2 regions of the Pseudomonas sp. 1928-m genome follow, and region 2 is predicted to be linked to the other one. Evidence: predicted binding sites of a transcription regulator. Region 2 holds the regulator's gene; the other holds the start of a gene.
What was found. The regulator FliA, encoded in region 2, starts transcription of late flagellar genes. The targets are predictions, from matches to a motif close to CTAAAGTTTNNNNNNNNNNNGCCGNTAA.
Positions count from the first base shown of each region.

Region 1: the regulator FliA is predicted to act here: its motif matches at 1,022-1,049, upstream of P3C18_RS10470 (methyl-accepting chemotaxis protein).

Region 1 is NZ_JARIXO010000002.1:204,388-212,597, forward strand. It holds gene P3C18_RS10470 (methyl-accepting chemotaxis protein) at 1-987, opposite strand, end outside; partial or broken gene P3C18_RS10475 (DUF2804 domain-containing protein) at 1,143-2,174, shown strand; gene P3C18_RS10480 (NYN domain-containing protein) at 2,938-3,765, shown strand; gene P3C18_RS10485 (ATP-binding protein) at 3,832-5,832, shown strand; gene P3C18_RS10490 (gamma-glutamyl-gamma-aminobutyrate hydrolase family protein) at 5,922-6,692, opposite strand; gene P3C18_RS10495 (CoA-acylating methylmalonate-semialdehyde dehydrogenase) at 7,083-8,210, opposite strand, start outside.
Region 2 is NZ_JARIXO010000006.1:74,036-81,093, forward strand. It holds gene flhF (flagellar biosynthesis protein FlhF) at 1-1,027, shown strand, start outside; gene fleN (flagellar synthesis regulator FleN) at 1,105-1,935, shown strand; gene fliA (RNA polymerase sigma factor FliA) at 1,932-2,678, shown strand; gene P3C18_RS17230 (chemotaxis response regulator CheY) at 2,776-3,150, shown strand; gene P3C18_RS17235 (protein phosphatase CheZ) at 3,170-3,958, shown strand; gene P3C18_RS17240 (chemotaxis protein CheA) at 3,970-6,183, shown strand; gene P3C18_RS17245 (chemotaxis response regulator protein-glutamate methylesterase) at 6,227-7,058, shown strand, end outside.

The DNA.
Region 1 (8,210 bases), on a different contig from region 2:
GATCGGGTTGACGATACGGTTGGCGATCACCACCCCAGCCGCGCCGAACACCAGCACCAGCACGATGCAAACAATCAGGGTGATCCAGGTCAGCTCACGGGCGCTGGCGTAGATCTCGTCCGCCTGCTTGAAGCCGACAAACTTCCAGCCCAGCTCCGGCGAGGTGTAGACGTTGGCCATATACGCCACCCCGTCGATCTCCACCTCGACCAAGCCGTTTTCGGTCTTGCCGATGGTGGCAAAGTACTCGCCAGGCAGCTCGCTGACCTTCTTGAAGTTGTTGTCCGGCTTCAGGCCATCCACCAGCAAAGTGCCGCTGCCCTCGGCCAGCATGAGAAAGCCGGTTTCGCCAAAGCGCACCTTCTGCGCCATATCGGTGAGCGCCTTGAGCGACACATCCACCGCCACCACCCCGGCAAACTGCCCGGCGTTGTCCTTGAAGCCCTTGAGCACCGAGACATACACCGCGTCATCCGGCTCCCAGTAATAACCGTCGCGGCGGCCCAGAGTGAAATTGGCGTCGCGGCCAATGGGGTACCACTCACGCGTGCGCGGGTCCCAATCACCGTAATCCCCGGTGCCCGGCCACTCCACATAGCCGCCCTTGGTATCGCTCATATACACGTAACCGAAGGTGGGGTTGTTCTTACCGATGCTGGAGAAGTAATCGAAAATCTGCTTCTCCCGCCCACCATTGGCGGTGGCCACCTCACCCGGCTTGCGCGCCTCACCGAAGTAGGTGGTCAGCTCACCGTTATCGGCATCCTTGACCGCGGGGTATTCCGCCAGGGCCGAAACGGTGTAGCCCACCGAATCAAAGAAAGTGGCGAAGCTGTTGTTCACCAGCTTCATATCCAGGCTGCTGGATACCAGGAAGTTCTCTTTGGCCTGCTGCGTGACATTGCGAATCGTCAGCAGCGCCACCACCAGAACGGGAATCAGGGTTGCAACCAGAAAGCTCAGCAACAGTTTGGATTTGATACGCATGGGGCTTCGCCTTCTAGCTGTCTAGTAATACGCTCTATCGGCGCTACTAGAGGATAGTTAAGGCTGCTCACCGCGCTAGGCGACTTGGACTTAGCCAAAAACAGCCGAGCCAGCCAAACGGCAAACCGCCGCAGAATAAAAACAAGAGGCCAATCATGCAGCACGAAATTCTCGCCCCCCTGCCACTGCTGCAACCCGACGGCACGCTAACCGAGCCCGGTTGGGCTCGCCAGCCGTATTGGCACTACCAACGCCAGGCCGTCGCCGCGAGCAGTTGGCGGATCAAGGAATGGGACTACTACGCCGTGGTGTCACCCGAGCAGTTCGCCATCTGCCTGACCGCCAGCAACCTCGGCTATGCCGGGCTCTATGCCATTTGCCTGGTCGACCTGACGCAAGGCCGCAGCTGGCAGATCGATACCTTGCAAGTACTGCCACTGGCGCGGCATGCCTTTCCGGAGCGCGCCGACAGCGGCGAAATCAGCTTCAGCAACGCTCAACTGACCCTGCAGATACGGCGCAGCGGCGATGAACATCGGCTGCATTTCTCCAGCGCGCAGTTCCAGGGGCCCCACGGGCGTGGCATCGAGGGCGATCTAACCTTGCGCCTGCCGCCGGACCATCAGTCGATGAATATCGCCACGTCCTGGCCCTAGCAACGCAAAGCCTTCTACTACAACAGCAAGTTCAACTGCCTGCAGGCCAGCGGCCAGTTCAGCCAAGCCGGCAAGCATTACCCACTAAGCCCAACGCGCGACCTCGGCGTGCTCGACTGGGGCCGTGGCGTGTGGACCTACAACAACACCTGGTATTGGGCCTCGGCGTCCGGTTATGTCGAAGGCGAGCTCTTTGGCCTCAACCTCGGCTACGGTTTCAGCGACCGCAGCCCCGCCACGGAAAACCTGCTGCTGTACCGCGGCGTGGCGCACAAGCTGGATCAGGTCGCGTTTGAGTTTGACCGTAACGACTGGCTGAGACCCTGGAAGATCCGCAGCAACGATGCCCGCCTGCAACTGGATTTCACCCCGAGGGTCGATCGCAACAGCAAGCTCAACTTGCTGTTGCTGGCCTCCGAACAGCACCAGGTGTTCGGCCATTACAACGGCCACGTCACCCTCGACGATGGCCAAGTCCTGGCGATTCACAACCTGCCGGGCTTTGCCGAGGAAGTGCGCAACCGCTGGTAAACCGCCCTAATCAGCGCGTCACGCCGCTGGTGTATTGGCTCTGCTTACTGGTTTCGCCCTTACGGCGAGTTACTTTCTCTTTGCTCGCGCGAAAGAGAAAGTAACCAAAGAGAAAGCGCGCCCGGCATCCGGGTTTCGCTGCGCTCAACTCCCCTCGCTCCGGTGCTGTTCCGAGGGTCGTCACGGTGGGCCATCCCTGGCCCATCGTCCCTCGTTTGGCATCCATGCCAAACGCCCCTCTCCACAGCACCTCCACTCGGCCTCCTGACGGGATTCGGGGACCGCGTTGTTTGGACTATTTGTGGACGGCAAAGCAAAACGTAAAAGCCGAAACAAAAGCATCGCGGGCAAGCCCGCTCCTACAGTTTGCTGTGCTTCTAAAAACACCAATCTCACAGACGACGCCAAACGCCCCATCAGGAGGCCGAGTGGAATCGTTGTGGAAGGGGTTGAGCGGCATGGATGCCGCGAGAGCCGCGATGGGCCAGGGATGGCCCTTCGCGGCGTGCCCCTGGAGCAATGATGGAGCGAGGGAACCCGACGAAGTCGGGCCGGATGCAAGGGGCAAGACCTTTTGCTTACTTTTGGGGCGTTTGCCAAAAGTGAGCCGCCGTAAGGGCGGAACCGTTAGTAGCAACAACACATAAGCGGCGGATACCCACCAACCCAAGAACAGACCCAAGACCAAAAGCCAATGCGCAAACTATGGCGCATGGCCATCAATTCGCAGTAATGTCGAGCCAACCTCATTCAAGGAAGAAGCATGGCCGCCAAATCCAGCCCACCTCGGCAGCAGAAGCACCTTGCCGTGCTGATCGACGCCGATAACGCCTCCGCTGCAATCGTTGAAGGCCTGTTCGAGGAAATCGCCAAATACGGCGTCGCCAGCGTCAAACGCATCTACGGCGACTGGACCGGCCCACAACTGGGCGGCTGGAAGAAGGTACTGCTGGAACACTCGATTCAACCCATGCAGCAGTTCGCCTACACCACCGGTAAAAACGCCACCGACAGCTCACTGATCATCGACGCCATGGACCTGCTCTATACCCGGCGCCTCGATGGTTTCTGCCTGGTCTCCAGCGACAGCGACTTCACCCGCCTGGCCGCCCGCCTGCGTGAAGAAGGGCTGGAAGTGATCGGCTTTGGCGAACAGAAAACACCCAAGCCTTTTGTCTCCGCCTGCGACAAATTTATCTACACCGAACTGCTGCGCAACGACGCCGAACCTGCCGAGCCGGAAAGCACCGGCAACGGTGCGCCAGCCGCTACACAAACACCATCCGCCGCCGCAGAAAGCAAACCTGCCGCGACGCCAGCACCAGCCAAGGTCAAACCGCAGAAAGTGCCGGTGGACTTTATTGCCAAGGTGATTGACGACAACTCAGACGAGGATGGTTGGTGCCACCTCGGTGCCCTCGGTACCAATATCAGCAAGCTGCGCTCGGACTTCGACTCACGCCTTTATGGCCACAAGAAGTTGAGCGATCTGATCAAAGCGCAGAACAGCCGGTTTGAATTACAAGAGCGTGGAGCCACCGCCACAGGCGGAAAAGTTCTCTATGCGAAAAACCGAAAACCGGTCAAATGAAAAGACTTGGCAGGCGCATGCCAAAAATAAAAAACAATCCACTCTTAGTTTTAAAACGGTGAGGTTATGAGCAACGTAAATATTGTAAGAGCGGTTGAGAACATCAAAGCCAATACAACAATCTACACACCAATCATTGAAGTTATAGTCAACGCGATACAGGCTATCGAGTCATCCCAACAAGAAAATGGCACCATAAAAATAACAGCAATTCGGTCAAAACAAGTTGAAACAGACGACTCACTGGCAGCAATTGAAAACCTAATCATTACAGATAACGGAATTGGATTCACAAAAGAAAACAGGGATTCATTCGACACCTTATATAGTGATCACAAATTAAATATTGGAGGAAAAGGGTTCGGACGCTTCACCTGCTTAAAATATTTTCATAACCTCAAGATAGACAGCCACTACATAGAGAACACTGAGCGAATGCACAGATCATTCTCCATGGGAAAAGGCAATGAAATAATAATAAACGAGAAAATATCAACATCCACAGAAACAGAACATCGAACATCTGTAACGCTCTCTGGCGTAAAGACAAGCAGCCTCAACAAAAAACTCAACACTCTAGCCAGAAGCCTTACTGAGCGACTACTTCCATATTTCATAACAAAAGACTATAACTGCCCTACAATCACCTTATGCGAAGAAGATGACTCCGGGCTCATAGTGCTCAATGATTTCATAAAGAACACATCAGGACTCATACGGGAAATACCCCTACCAGAAAACACATTCACAATCCCCTCAAAAGAGAAAAACGAGCTTTTTGAGGTAAGACTTTTCAAAATATATTCACCAAAAAATCAAAAAAGTCGCATTAGCCTCGTGGCCCACAAACGCGAGGTAACAGAAACGCCAATCCACAACTACATTCCAGAATTTTCCGATGAGTTCTATGACAAGCATTATGACGGAACCGAAAACAGAGAACGAAACTACATAATCAAAACTTACGTATTCAGCAGCTACCTAGACAGCAACGTTTCACTTGAGAGAGGAAGTTTCGACTTTCAAAAACAAGACGACATGCTATTTGGTATATCGCAATCCGAAATTGAGAAACAAGCGGCAAAACTTACTGCAGCGGCAGTCACTGACGAAGTAAGCGCACGGCAAGACAAAAAGCGAGGTGAAGTCAACGAATACGTAAGATCAGAAGCACCTTGGCACAAGGACCTAGTAAAGAACGCTGACATTAGTTCGTTGTCATATCACGCGTCAAAAGAAGAAATAGAAAATTTTCTACAAAAAGAAAAATTCAAAATTGAAGCTGAAATAAGGCATGAAGTCGCGGCCTTATCTATTGCGGGCACCCAACATGACTCAGAAGAAATTTCAAAAATAATTGACAAAATATCAGACGCCAGCAAGAACGATTTAATCCACTATGTCGTGCTGAGAAAAAACATTCTAAATGTTTTTGAAAAAGCTTTAGAGACAACAGAAACAGGGGATTATCGCAGCGAAGACGAAGTGCACAGCATAATATTCCCAACAAAAAAAGACAGCGAAAACACTCCTTACAGCAGTCATAACCTCTGGATAATTGATGAGAGACTTACATTTACAGACTTCATCTCTTCAGATCAACCGTTAAATGGGGGAAAGTCTGAGCGACCTGACCTGTTGGCTTATGGGACAAGAGTTGCATTTCGCGGGGAGAACGAACCAAGCAATCCTGTAACCATATTTGAATTTAAAAAACCAGGGCGCGACGACTTCGTAAATCCATCTTCAAAAGAAGACCCAATTCAACAAATCATTAGATACACCAATAGCATACGAAACGGGGCATTCAAAACCCCCAAAGGGAAGAAAATACTAGTCGGTGACAACACCCCATTTTACGGATACGTGATCTGCGATCTGAATAAAAAAATCGAAGATTGGCTTAAGTACGAAAAAGACTTCAAACCAATGCCAGACAGCAAAGGCTGGTTCAATTGGGTATCCAGCATAAACTTATACATCGAAGTAATCAGCTGGGATAAAGCATTAAAAGATGCAACCATGAGAAACCGAATTTTCTTCCATAAACTTGGAATCGACGTTTAAATAAAACATCACCAAGTAATTATCTTCAGAATAAAAATACCCGTCATTCGACGGGCATTTTTATTCACGCTACAAGCTCGCTACATCGATCAAGCAACCTCTGCGACCTTGCCCTTCTCCAACTTCTTCACCTGATACTCCCTCGCCGCCTGATGAAACGCCTCCAGCAGCGCGTTGTAATCCGCCTTCTCCCAATAGCGATACTCGGGATGCCACTGCACACCAACGGCAAACGCCTTGGCGCCAATCACACTGACCGCCTCGATCTGCCCGTCCTCGGCCACGGCCTCAACCTGCAAGCCCTCGCCCAGTCGATCAACCCCCTGACCATGCAGTGAGTTGACCTTGATCTGCCGCTCGCCGAACAGCGAATGCAGCACGCCGCCCTCGGTCAGGGCCACGTTGTGCATCGGGCCGTAGGCCACATCATCCGGTACATCCTTCACTTCACGGTGATCAAGACGACCTTCAACTTCATGCACTTCGCGGTGCAGGGTGCCGCCAAACAGCACGTTCATTTCCTGCATGCCCCGGCAGATGCCAAGGAAGGGAATGCCGCGATCAATACAGGCACGCAGCAGGCGCAGTACGGTTTCATCACGGGGTTTGTCGGCCAGACCGAGGCCGGGATGCTCGTCGCCGTAGAAGCTGGGGTGCACGTTGGAGAGTGAGCCGCCGAACATGATGCCGCTGACGCTATCCAGCACCGTGTCCATGTCCAGATCATCGCCAAAGGCCGGGATCATCAGCGGGAAAGCACCGAAACCGGTGACGGCGTGGATGTACTTCTCACCGACCAGGTGAAACCAGCCGATATCACGGCTGGTCAGCTGCCAACGGCACAGGGGAAGGCCAATCATGGGTTTTGTCATAGGGAGTCCTCTTCATTAATGATTGAAGTGGGCTGCCCTTGGGAGAGCGGGCTTGCGGGCCAGGAAACCCTGAACCCGCTCACCCAAGGGGTGCCGTAACCTGCGGTCACTGCACCAACGCCGCGCCCGCGCGGCTGGTTTGTTGCGTAAAGCGGTACTGCTCCCCTCTCCCATTTATGGGAGAGGGGACGGGGGAGAGGGCTGAAAACACCGCAAAACGGGCAGCATCCCCTCTCCCTAACCCTCTCCCCAACGGGGCGAGGGGACTGATCGCATGCACGCGGATGGTCACGAAAGCTCGCGGCCAAGGCCGCTCCTACGGTCGTCATCCACATCCAAAAAGGGGGCTGATCCTGCGATCAGCCCCCTTTGTGTTACTTAGCCATTACTCGGGAAAGCAAACTGCGCCGCTTCATGCGAAGCGCGCTGCGGCCAGCGCTGGGTGATGGCCTTCTTGCGGGTGTAGAAGCGCACACCGTCCGGGCCGTAGGCATGCAGGTCGCCGAACAGCGAGCGCTTCCAGCCGCCGAAGCTGTGGTAGCTGACCGGTACCGGCAGCGGCACGTTGACGCCGACCATGCCCACTTCGATTTCGTCGCAGAACAGGCGGGCCGCCTCACCATCGCGGGTGAAGATGCAGGTGCCGTTGCCGTATTCGTGGTCGTTGATCAGCTGCATGGCTGCTTCCAGGCTGCCGACGCGGACGATGCACAGCACGGGGCCGAAGATTTCGTCGGTGTAGATGGTCATCTCAGGCGTGACTCTGTCAAAAAGCGTGCCGCCGACGAAATAACCATTCTCATGGCCGGCCACCACCAAATCGCGGCCGTCGACCACTAGGCTTGCGCCCTGGGCCACACCGGCGTCGATATAACCTTTAACCTTGTCACGCGCAGCGCCGGTAACCAGCGGGCCCATGTCCAGGCCGCAGGAGGTGCCGGCACCGATTTTCAGCGCTTTGATCTGCGGCACGATCTTCTCGACCAGTGCATCGGCGATCTGGTCGCCTACGCACACGGCTACCGAGATGGCCATGCAGCGCTCGCCGCAGGAACCGTAGGCAGCGCCCATCAGTGCGCTGACGGCGTTGTCCAGGTCGGCATCGGGCATCAGTACGGCGTGGTTCTTCGCGCCGCCCAGGGCCTGTACGCGCTTACCGCGCTTGGTGCCTTCGCTGTAAATGTATTCGGCAATCGGCGTGGAGCCAACAAAGCTCAGGGCTTTGACTTCCGGCGCTTCGATCAGCGCATCCACCGCTTCCTTGTCGCCGTGCACGACGTTGAGCACGCCTTTGGGCAGACCGGCTTCTTGCAGCAGTTGGGCGATATACAGGGTGGAGCTTGGGTCACGCTCGGACGGCTTCAAGATAAAGCAGTTGCCGCAGACGATGGCCAGCGGGTACATCCACAGCGGCACCATGGCCGGGAAGTTGAACGGGGTGATGCCGGCCACGACGCCGATTGGCTGCATGTCGCTCCAGGCGTCGATATTCGGACCGACGTTGCG
Region 2 (7,058 bases):
GTTTGGCGCCGCCGATAGCCTGCCTGCTGACAGCCTGGCTGCCGTGATGCGCAAATCTCAGGCAGCACCTGCTGCAGCAACCGACCAACGCGCCCTGGATGCCATGCGTTTTGAACTGCACGGCTTGCGTGAGCTGATTGAAGTGCAGCTGGGCTCGATTGCCTGGGGCCAGCTGCAGAACCGTCGTCCGCAGCAAGCCAATCTGTGGCGCCGCCTGCAGCGCATGGGCCTGTCGGCCGAATTGTCGAAAGCGCTGCTGGAGCGTGTCAGCACCGTGACCGAACCGCGTCAGGCCTGGCGCATGCTGCTGGCGCATCTGGCTCACGCAATCAAAACGCCGAAGCAGGAACCGATGGAAGAGGGCGGTGTAATCGCCCTGGTGGGCCCGGCGGGCATGGGCAAGACCACCACCCTGGCCAAGCTGGCGGCGCGTTACGTGCTCAAGTACGGCGCGCAGCATATTGCCTTGGTCAGTCTGGACAGCTACCGCATTGGTGCTCAAGAACAACTCAAGACTCTGGGGCGCATTCTCAATGTCCCGGTAACTCTGGTTGATCCGGGTCAGTCGCTGACCCAGGCCCTGGCTCCGCTGGCGCGCAAGCGTGTGGTGCTGATCGACACTGCCGGCCTGCCAGCCAACGACCCAGCCCTGCGTATGCAGCTGGAAACCCTGGCCAGCCGTGGCGTCAATGCAAAAAATTATCTGGTAATGGCCGCTACCAGCCAGGGCCAAGTGCTGAAAGCCGCCTACCATAGTTATAAGCGCTGCGGCTTGTCTGGCTGCATCCTGACCAAGGCGGATGAAGCCACCAGCCTGGGTGAGGTTTTAGGACTGGCTATTAGCCAGCGTCTACCGGTAGCCTATCTCACTGATGGGCCACGCATTCCCGATGACTTGCAGATTCCCCGCAGTCATCAACTGGTTAGCCGGGCCGTAGGGCTGCAGGCGACCCAGGATCCAAGCGAGGATACGATGGCGGAGATGTTTGCCGGCCTTTACCAGCAACCCGCACGACGCGTCAGTTAAGCGTCAGGCTGTTGGAATTGAACCGCGCTTAGCCGGCCAAGTGGCTCCAGTCGAAGTTAGACAAGGTGTGTAGAAATATGGGTATGCATCCCGTACAGGTGATTGCGGTGACCGGCGGCAAAGGTGGCGTCGGTAAGACCAACGTCTCGGTGAACCTGGCGTTGGCCCTGGCTGATCTCGGCCGTCGGGTGATGTTGATGGACGCCGACCTGGGCTTGGCCAACGTCGATGTGCTGCTTGGCCTGAGCGCCAAACGCACCCTGGAAGACGTTATCAGCGGCGAATGTGAGCTGCGCGATGTACTGCTGCAGGGGCCGGGGGGCATTCGTATCGTGCCGGCGGCGTCTGGCATTCAGAGCATGGTGCAGCTGTCACCCATGCAGCATGCCGGGCTGATTCAGGCATTCAGCGATATCAGTGACAACCTCGATGTGCTGATCATCGACACCGCTGCCGGTATCGGTGATGGCGTGGTCAGCTTCGTGCGCGCCGCCCAGGAAGTGCTGGTGGTGGTGTGTGATGAACCGACTTCGATTACCGACGCCTACGCGCTGATCAAATTGCTCAACCGCGACCACGGCATGAATCGTTTCCGTGTATTGGCCAATATGGCCCACAGCCCGCAGGAAGGTCGCAACCTCTTTGCTAAGCTGACTAAAGTCACCGACCGTTTTCTCGACGTTGCCCTGCAGTACGTAGGCGCCGTGCCGTATGACGAGTCAGTGCGCAAGGCCGTGCAGAAGCAGCGCGCGGTCTACGAAGCCTTCCCGCGCTCGAAGTGCGCGCTGGCGTTCAAGGCGATAGCCCAGAAAGTCGACGCCTGGCCGTTACCGGCCAACCCGCGCGGTCATTTGGAGTTTTTCGTTGAGCGTCTGGTGCAGCAACCGATCGCGGACACGGCCATATGACAGCAGCCTCTGGACTTCGTATGTATAGCAAGGCGCAGGCGCAGGATTCCCAGCACCAGTTGATCGAGCGCTACGCGCCCCTGGTCAAACGCATTGCCTATCACCTGCTGGCCCGTCTACCGGCCAATGTGCAGGTAGACGATCTGATTCAGGCCGGGATGATCGGCCTGCTCGAAGCGTCAAAAAAATACGACTCCAGTAAAGGCGCCAGTTTCGAGACATTCGCCGGCATTCGCATTCGCGGTTCGATGCTTGATGAGGTGCGCAAAGGTGACTGGGCACCCCGCTCAGTGCATCGCAATAGCCGCATGGTCAGCGACGCAATTCGAAAAATTGAGGCCAGAACCGGCAGAGACGCTAAAGATCAAGAGGTTGCGGCCGAACTCCAATTGAGTCTCGAGGATTACTACGGCATTCTTGGCGACACTTTAGGCAGCCGCCTGTTCAGTTTCGACGACCTGTTGCAGGACGGTGAACACGGTGGGTTGGGTGAAGACGCTGGCAGCAACCACCTCGAACCTTCTCGTGATCTGGAAGATGAACGCTTTCAGGCGGCCCTGGCAGATGCCATTGCCAACCTGCCGGAGCGCGAGCGCCTGGTGTTAGCGCTATATTACGATGAAGAATTGAATCTTAAAGAGATCGGCGAGGTGTTGGGGGTTAGCGAATCACGTGTAAGCCAACTACACAGTCAGTGTGCCGCTCGTTTACGCGCTCGTCTGGGCGAGTGGCGCGCACATTGAGTTGCATTCGCTAACGCTGGGCCGGTTTCACGATTAAAAGCGCATACAGGTTGCTGGGTGCGTTTGGGACTGTACGGAGGTCGACTTGGACAAGAACATGAAAATCCTCATCGTTGATGACTTTTCAACGATGCGACGGATCATCAAGAACCTCCTGCGTGACTTGGGGTTCACCAACACAGCGGAAGCCGATGATGGCGTCACCGCGCTGCCCATGCTGCAGAGCGGCAGTTTCGATTTTCTGGTGACTGACTGGAACATGCCCGGCATGACGGGTATCGACCTGCTACGCGCGGTGCGTGCCGATGAGCGCCTGAAAACCCTGCCGGTGTTGATGGTTACCGCAGAAGCCAAGCGCGATCAGATCATCGAAGCAGCCCAGGCTGGGGTTAACGGTTACGTAGTCAAACCGTTCACTGCCCAGGTACTGAAAGAGAAGATTGAAAAGATCTTCGAGCGGGTCAACGGCTGATGTTTGCCATGAGGGTGCTATGGAACATAAAGATTCCGTTCAGGGTGACCTTGAGTCGTCCCTGAAACACAACGCTCGCCAACTGGTAGACAGCCTGGAACAAGGCAACTTTGGTGAAGCGGTACAGCTGATACATGAGCTCAACAAGGCGCGTGATCGCGGCCTGTATCACGAGGTCGGCAAGCTGACCCGTGAGCTGCATAACGCCATTGTCAATTTCCAGCTCGACCCTCGCGTGCCGCATGCCACTGAGGTCTCGCAAATCACCGATGCCACCGAGCGGCTGAATTACGTGGTGACGATGACCGAGAAAGCGGCCAACCGCACCATGGATCTGGTTGAGCAGAGCGCACCACTGGTTAATGACCTCAGTGATGAGGCGCAAAGCCTGAGCGCTGACTGGGGGCGCTTTATGCGCCGCGAGATGAGCGCCGATGGTTTCCGTGAACTGGCCAAGCGCGTTGAGCTGTTTTTGGCGCGCAGCGAGCGTGACGGCGCCAAGATATCTGGTCACCTCAACGATATTCTCTTGGCTCAGGACTACCAGGATCTGACCGGGCAGGTGATCAAGCGTGTAACCCAGTTGGTGACCGAGGTTGAAAGTAATCTGCTGAAACTGGTGCTGATGGCCAGTCAGGTGGATCAATTTGCTGGCATTGAGCACAACCATGAGTTGCTCCGCGCCGAACAAGAAAAACAAAAAGAGCCTTCGCATGGTGAAGGTCCGCAGATTCATGCCGATAAGCGTGAAGACGTCGCATCCAATCAGGATGATGTCGACGACCTGCTTTCCAGCCTGGGATTTTAGGAGCACGTCTTATGAGCTTCGGCGCCGATGAAGAAATCCTCCAGGACTTCCTGGTAGAGGCCGGCGAGATTCTTGAACTACTGTCCGAACAGCTCGTTGAGCTGGAAAGTCGCCCGGACGACATGAATCTGCTCAACGCTATTTTTCGCGGGTTTCATACCGTCAAAGGTGGTGCCGGTTTTCTCCAGCTCAACGAGCTGGTGGAATGCTGCCATATCGCAGAAAACGTCTTCGACATCCTGCGTAAGGGTGAGCGGCGCGTCGACTCCGCGTTGATGGATGTGGTGCTGGAAGCACTGGATGCCGTCAACAGCATGTTTACCGAAGTACGTGAGCGTACTGATCTGACTCCCGCTACCCCTGAGCTGCTTGCCGCCTTGGCACGCCTGGCTGAGCCAGCAGGTGCAGAGGAAGTCGCGCCAGTTGAAGCGCAGGCTGAGCCCGAGCCTGAAATCGAGATTGCAGAGGCCGCTGGCGATATCACCGACAGTGAATTTGAGCAGTTGCTGGGCTCCTTGGACGAGTCTCCGGCGCAAGCTCCCAGTGCTGCCAGCAGCGATGAAATTACCGATGATGAATTTGAATCCTTGCTCGATCAGCTGCACGGCAAGGGGCAGTTTGTAGCTCCTGACGTTGCTGTTGCACCCGCCGCGCCAGTTGCTGCTGCGCCAGCGGCAACAGCCGCGGCCGGTGATGAGATCACTGATGATGAGTTCGAATCGCTGCTCGATCAGTTGCATGGCAAAGGCCAGTTTGTCCCGCCTGCTGTATCTGCGCCTGCCGCACCTGCGGCCAAAGCTGAGCCTGCTGCCGCGCCGAGCGGTGATATCACCGACGATGAGTTCGAAGCACTGCTTGATCAACTGCATGGCAAAGGCAAGTTTGTCGAGCCTGAAGCGATCAAGCCCGTTGCGCCAGCTCCGGCTGCCAAACCTGCTGAACCTGCCAAGGCCGCCGCTAAACCCGCTGCAAAACCTGCTGCCAAGGCGGAACCGGCCAAGGCACCTGCTGCTCCGGCTGCCGCACCTGCAGCCGAGAAGGCTGCGCCACCTAGCGAGGCGGAAACCACTGTGCGGGTTGATACCGCGCGGCTGGATGAAATCATGAACATGGTCGGCGAACTGGTGCTGGTGCGGAACCGCCTGGTGCGTCTGGGTGCCAGTAGTGGTGATGAAGCCATGTCCAAGGCAGTGTCCAACCTGGATGTGGTAACGGCTGATCTGCAAACGGCGGTGATGAAAACCCGCATGCAGCCGATCAAGAAGGTCTTCGGGCGCTTCCCGCGTCTGGTCCGCGATCTGGCGCGCAACCTGAAAAAAGAGATCAACCTGGAGCTGGTCGGTGAAGAAACCGACCTCGACAAGAACCTGGTTGAAGCCCTGGCCGATCCATTGGTCCACTTGGTGCGTAACGCGGTCGACCACGGCATTGAAACCCCGGAAGAGCGCGAAGCCTCGGGCAAGCCACGCGGCGGCAAGGTGATCCTGTCCGCCGAGCAGGAGGGCGACCATATCCTGCTGTCGATCTCCGATGACGGTAAAGGTATGGATGCCGATCAGCTGCGTGCCAAGGCCGTGGAGAAAGGTCTGCTGGATAAGGACGCTGCCGACCGCCTCAATGAATTCGAATGCTACAACCTGATCTTCGCGCCGGGCTTTTCGACCAAGACCGAGATTTCCGATGTGTCCGGTCGCGGTGTGGGCATGGACGTGGTGAAAACCAAGATTTCCCAGCTCAATGGCACGGTCAACGTGTTTTCGGTCAAGGGCCAGGGCTCGAAGATCGTCATTAAGGTGCCGCTGACCCTGGCGATCATGCCGACGCTGATGGTGATGCTGGCCAATCAGGCGTTCGCCTTCCCGCTGGTCAACGTCAACGAGATTTTCCACCTGGATTTGTCGCGAACCAATGTGGTCGACGGCCAGGAAGTGGTGATCGTGCGCGATAAGGCTTTGCCGCTGTTTTACCTCAAGCGCTGGTTGATCGGCAGTGCTGCTCATGTGGAGCAGGGCGAGGGCCATGTGGTGATTCTCACCGTTGGCAGCCAGCGCATCGGTTTCGTGGTCGATCAACTGGTCGGTCAGGAAGAAGTGGTGATCAAGCCGCTGGGCAAAATGCTGCAGGGCACTCCAGGCATGTCGGGCGCGACCATCACCGGTGATGGACGTATTGCCCTGATTCTTGACGTGCCGAGCATGCTTAAACGTTACGCCCGGCGTATCTGATTGTTAGCGGCGCAGCTATCTGTCGCGCCGTTTAGGAGTGTTTATGGCTGTTAAGGTGTTGGTGGTTGATGACTCCGGCTTTTTTCGTCGGCGTGTGTCGGAAATTCTTTCAGCCGATCCGAATATTCAGGTGATCGGCACAGCCACTAACGGCCGTGAAGCCATCGAGCAGGCACAAGCGCTCAAGCCCGATGTGATTACCATGGATTACGAGATGCCGATGATGGATGGCATCACGGCCGTGCGTAACATCATGCAGCGCTGTCCGACGCCGGTGCTGATGTTCTCTTCGCTGACTCATGAAGGCGCGCGCGTTACGCTGGATGCGCTGGAAGCCGGTGCGGTGGATTTCCTGCCGAAGAATTTCGAGGATATTTCGCGCAATCCAGAGCGGGTCAAGCAGCTGCTCTGCGAGAAAATTCATACCATTGCCCGCAGTAACCGCCGTAGCCTGAGCCCGCCTCCCGTGGCAGCGCCTAGCACGACACCTGCAGCGCAAACCAAGCCAGGGGCACGCCCTGTAACCACCACCAGCACGCCGGGTCGTCCAGCTGCGGCTCCCGCGCCGGCTGTTGTCAGTGCCGCGCCTAAGCGTAAATCCTACAAGCTGGTTGCGATTGGCACCTCGACAGGTGGGCCGGTGGCGCTGCAGCGTGTGCTGACCCAGTTGCCGGCTACTTTTCCGGCGCCGATCGTGCTGATCCAGCATATGCCGGCCGCCTTCACCAAGGCCTTTGCCGAGCGCCTCGACAAACTGTGCCGTATCAGTGTCAAGGAAGCCGAGGACGGTGATGTATTGCGCCCCGGCCTGGCGCTGCTGGCGCCTGGCGGTAAGCAGATGATGGTCGACGCCCGCGGTGTGGTGAAAATCCTTC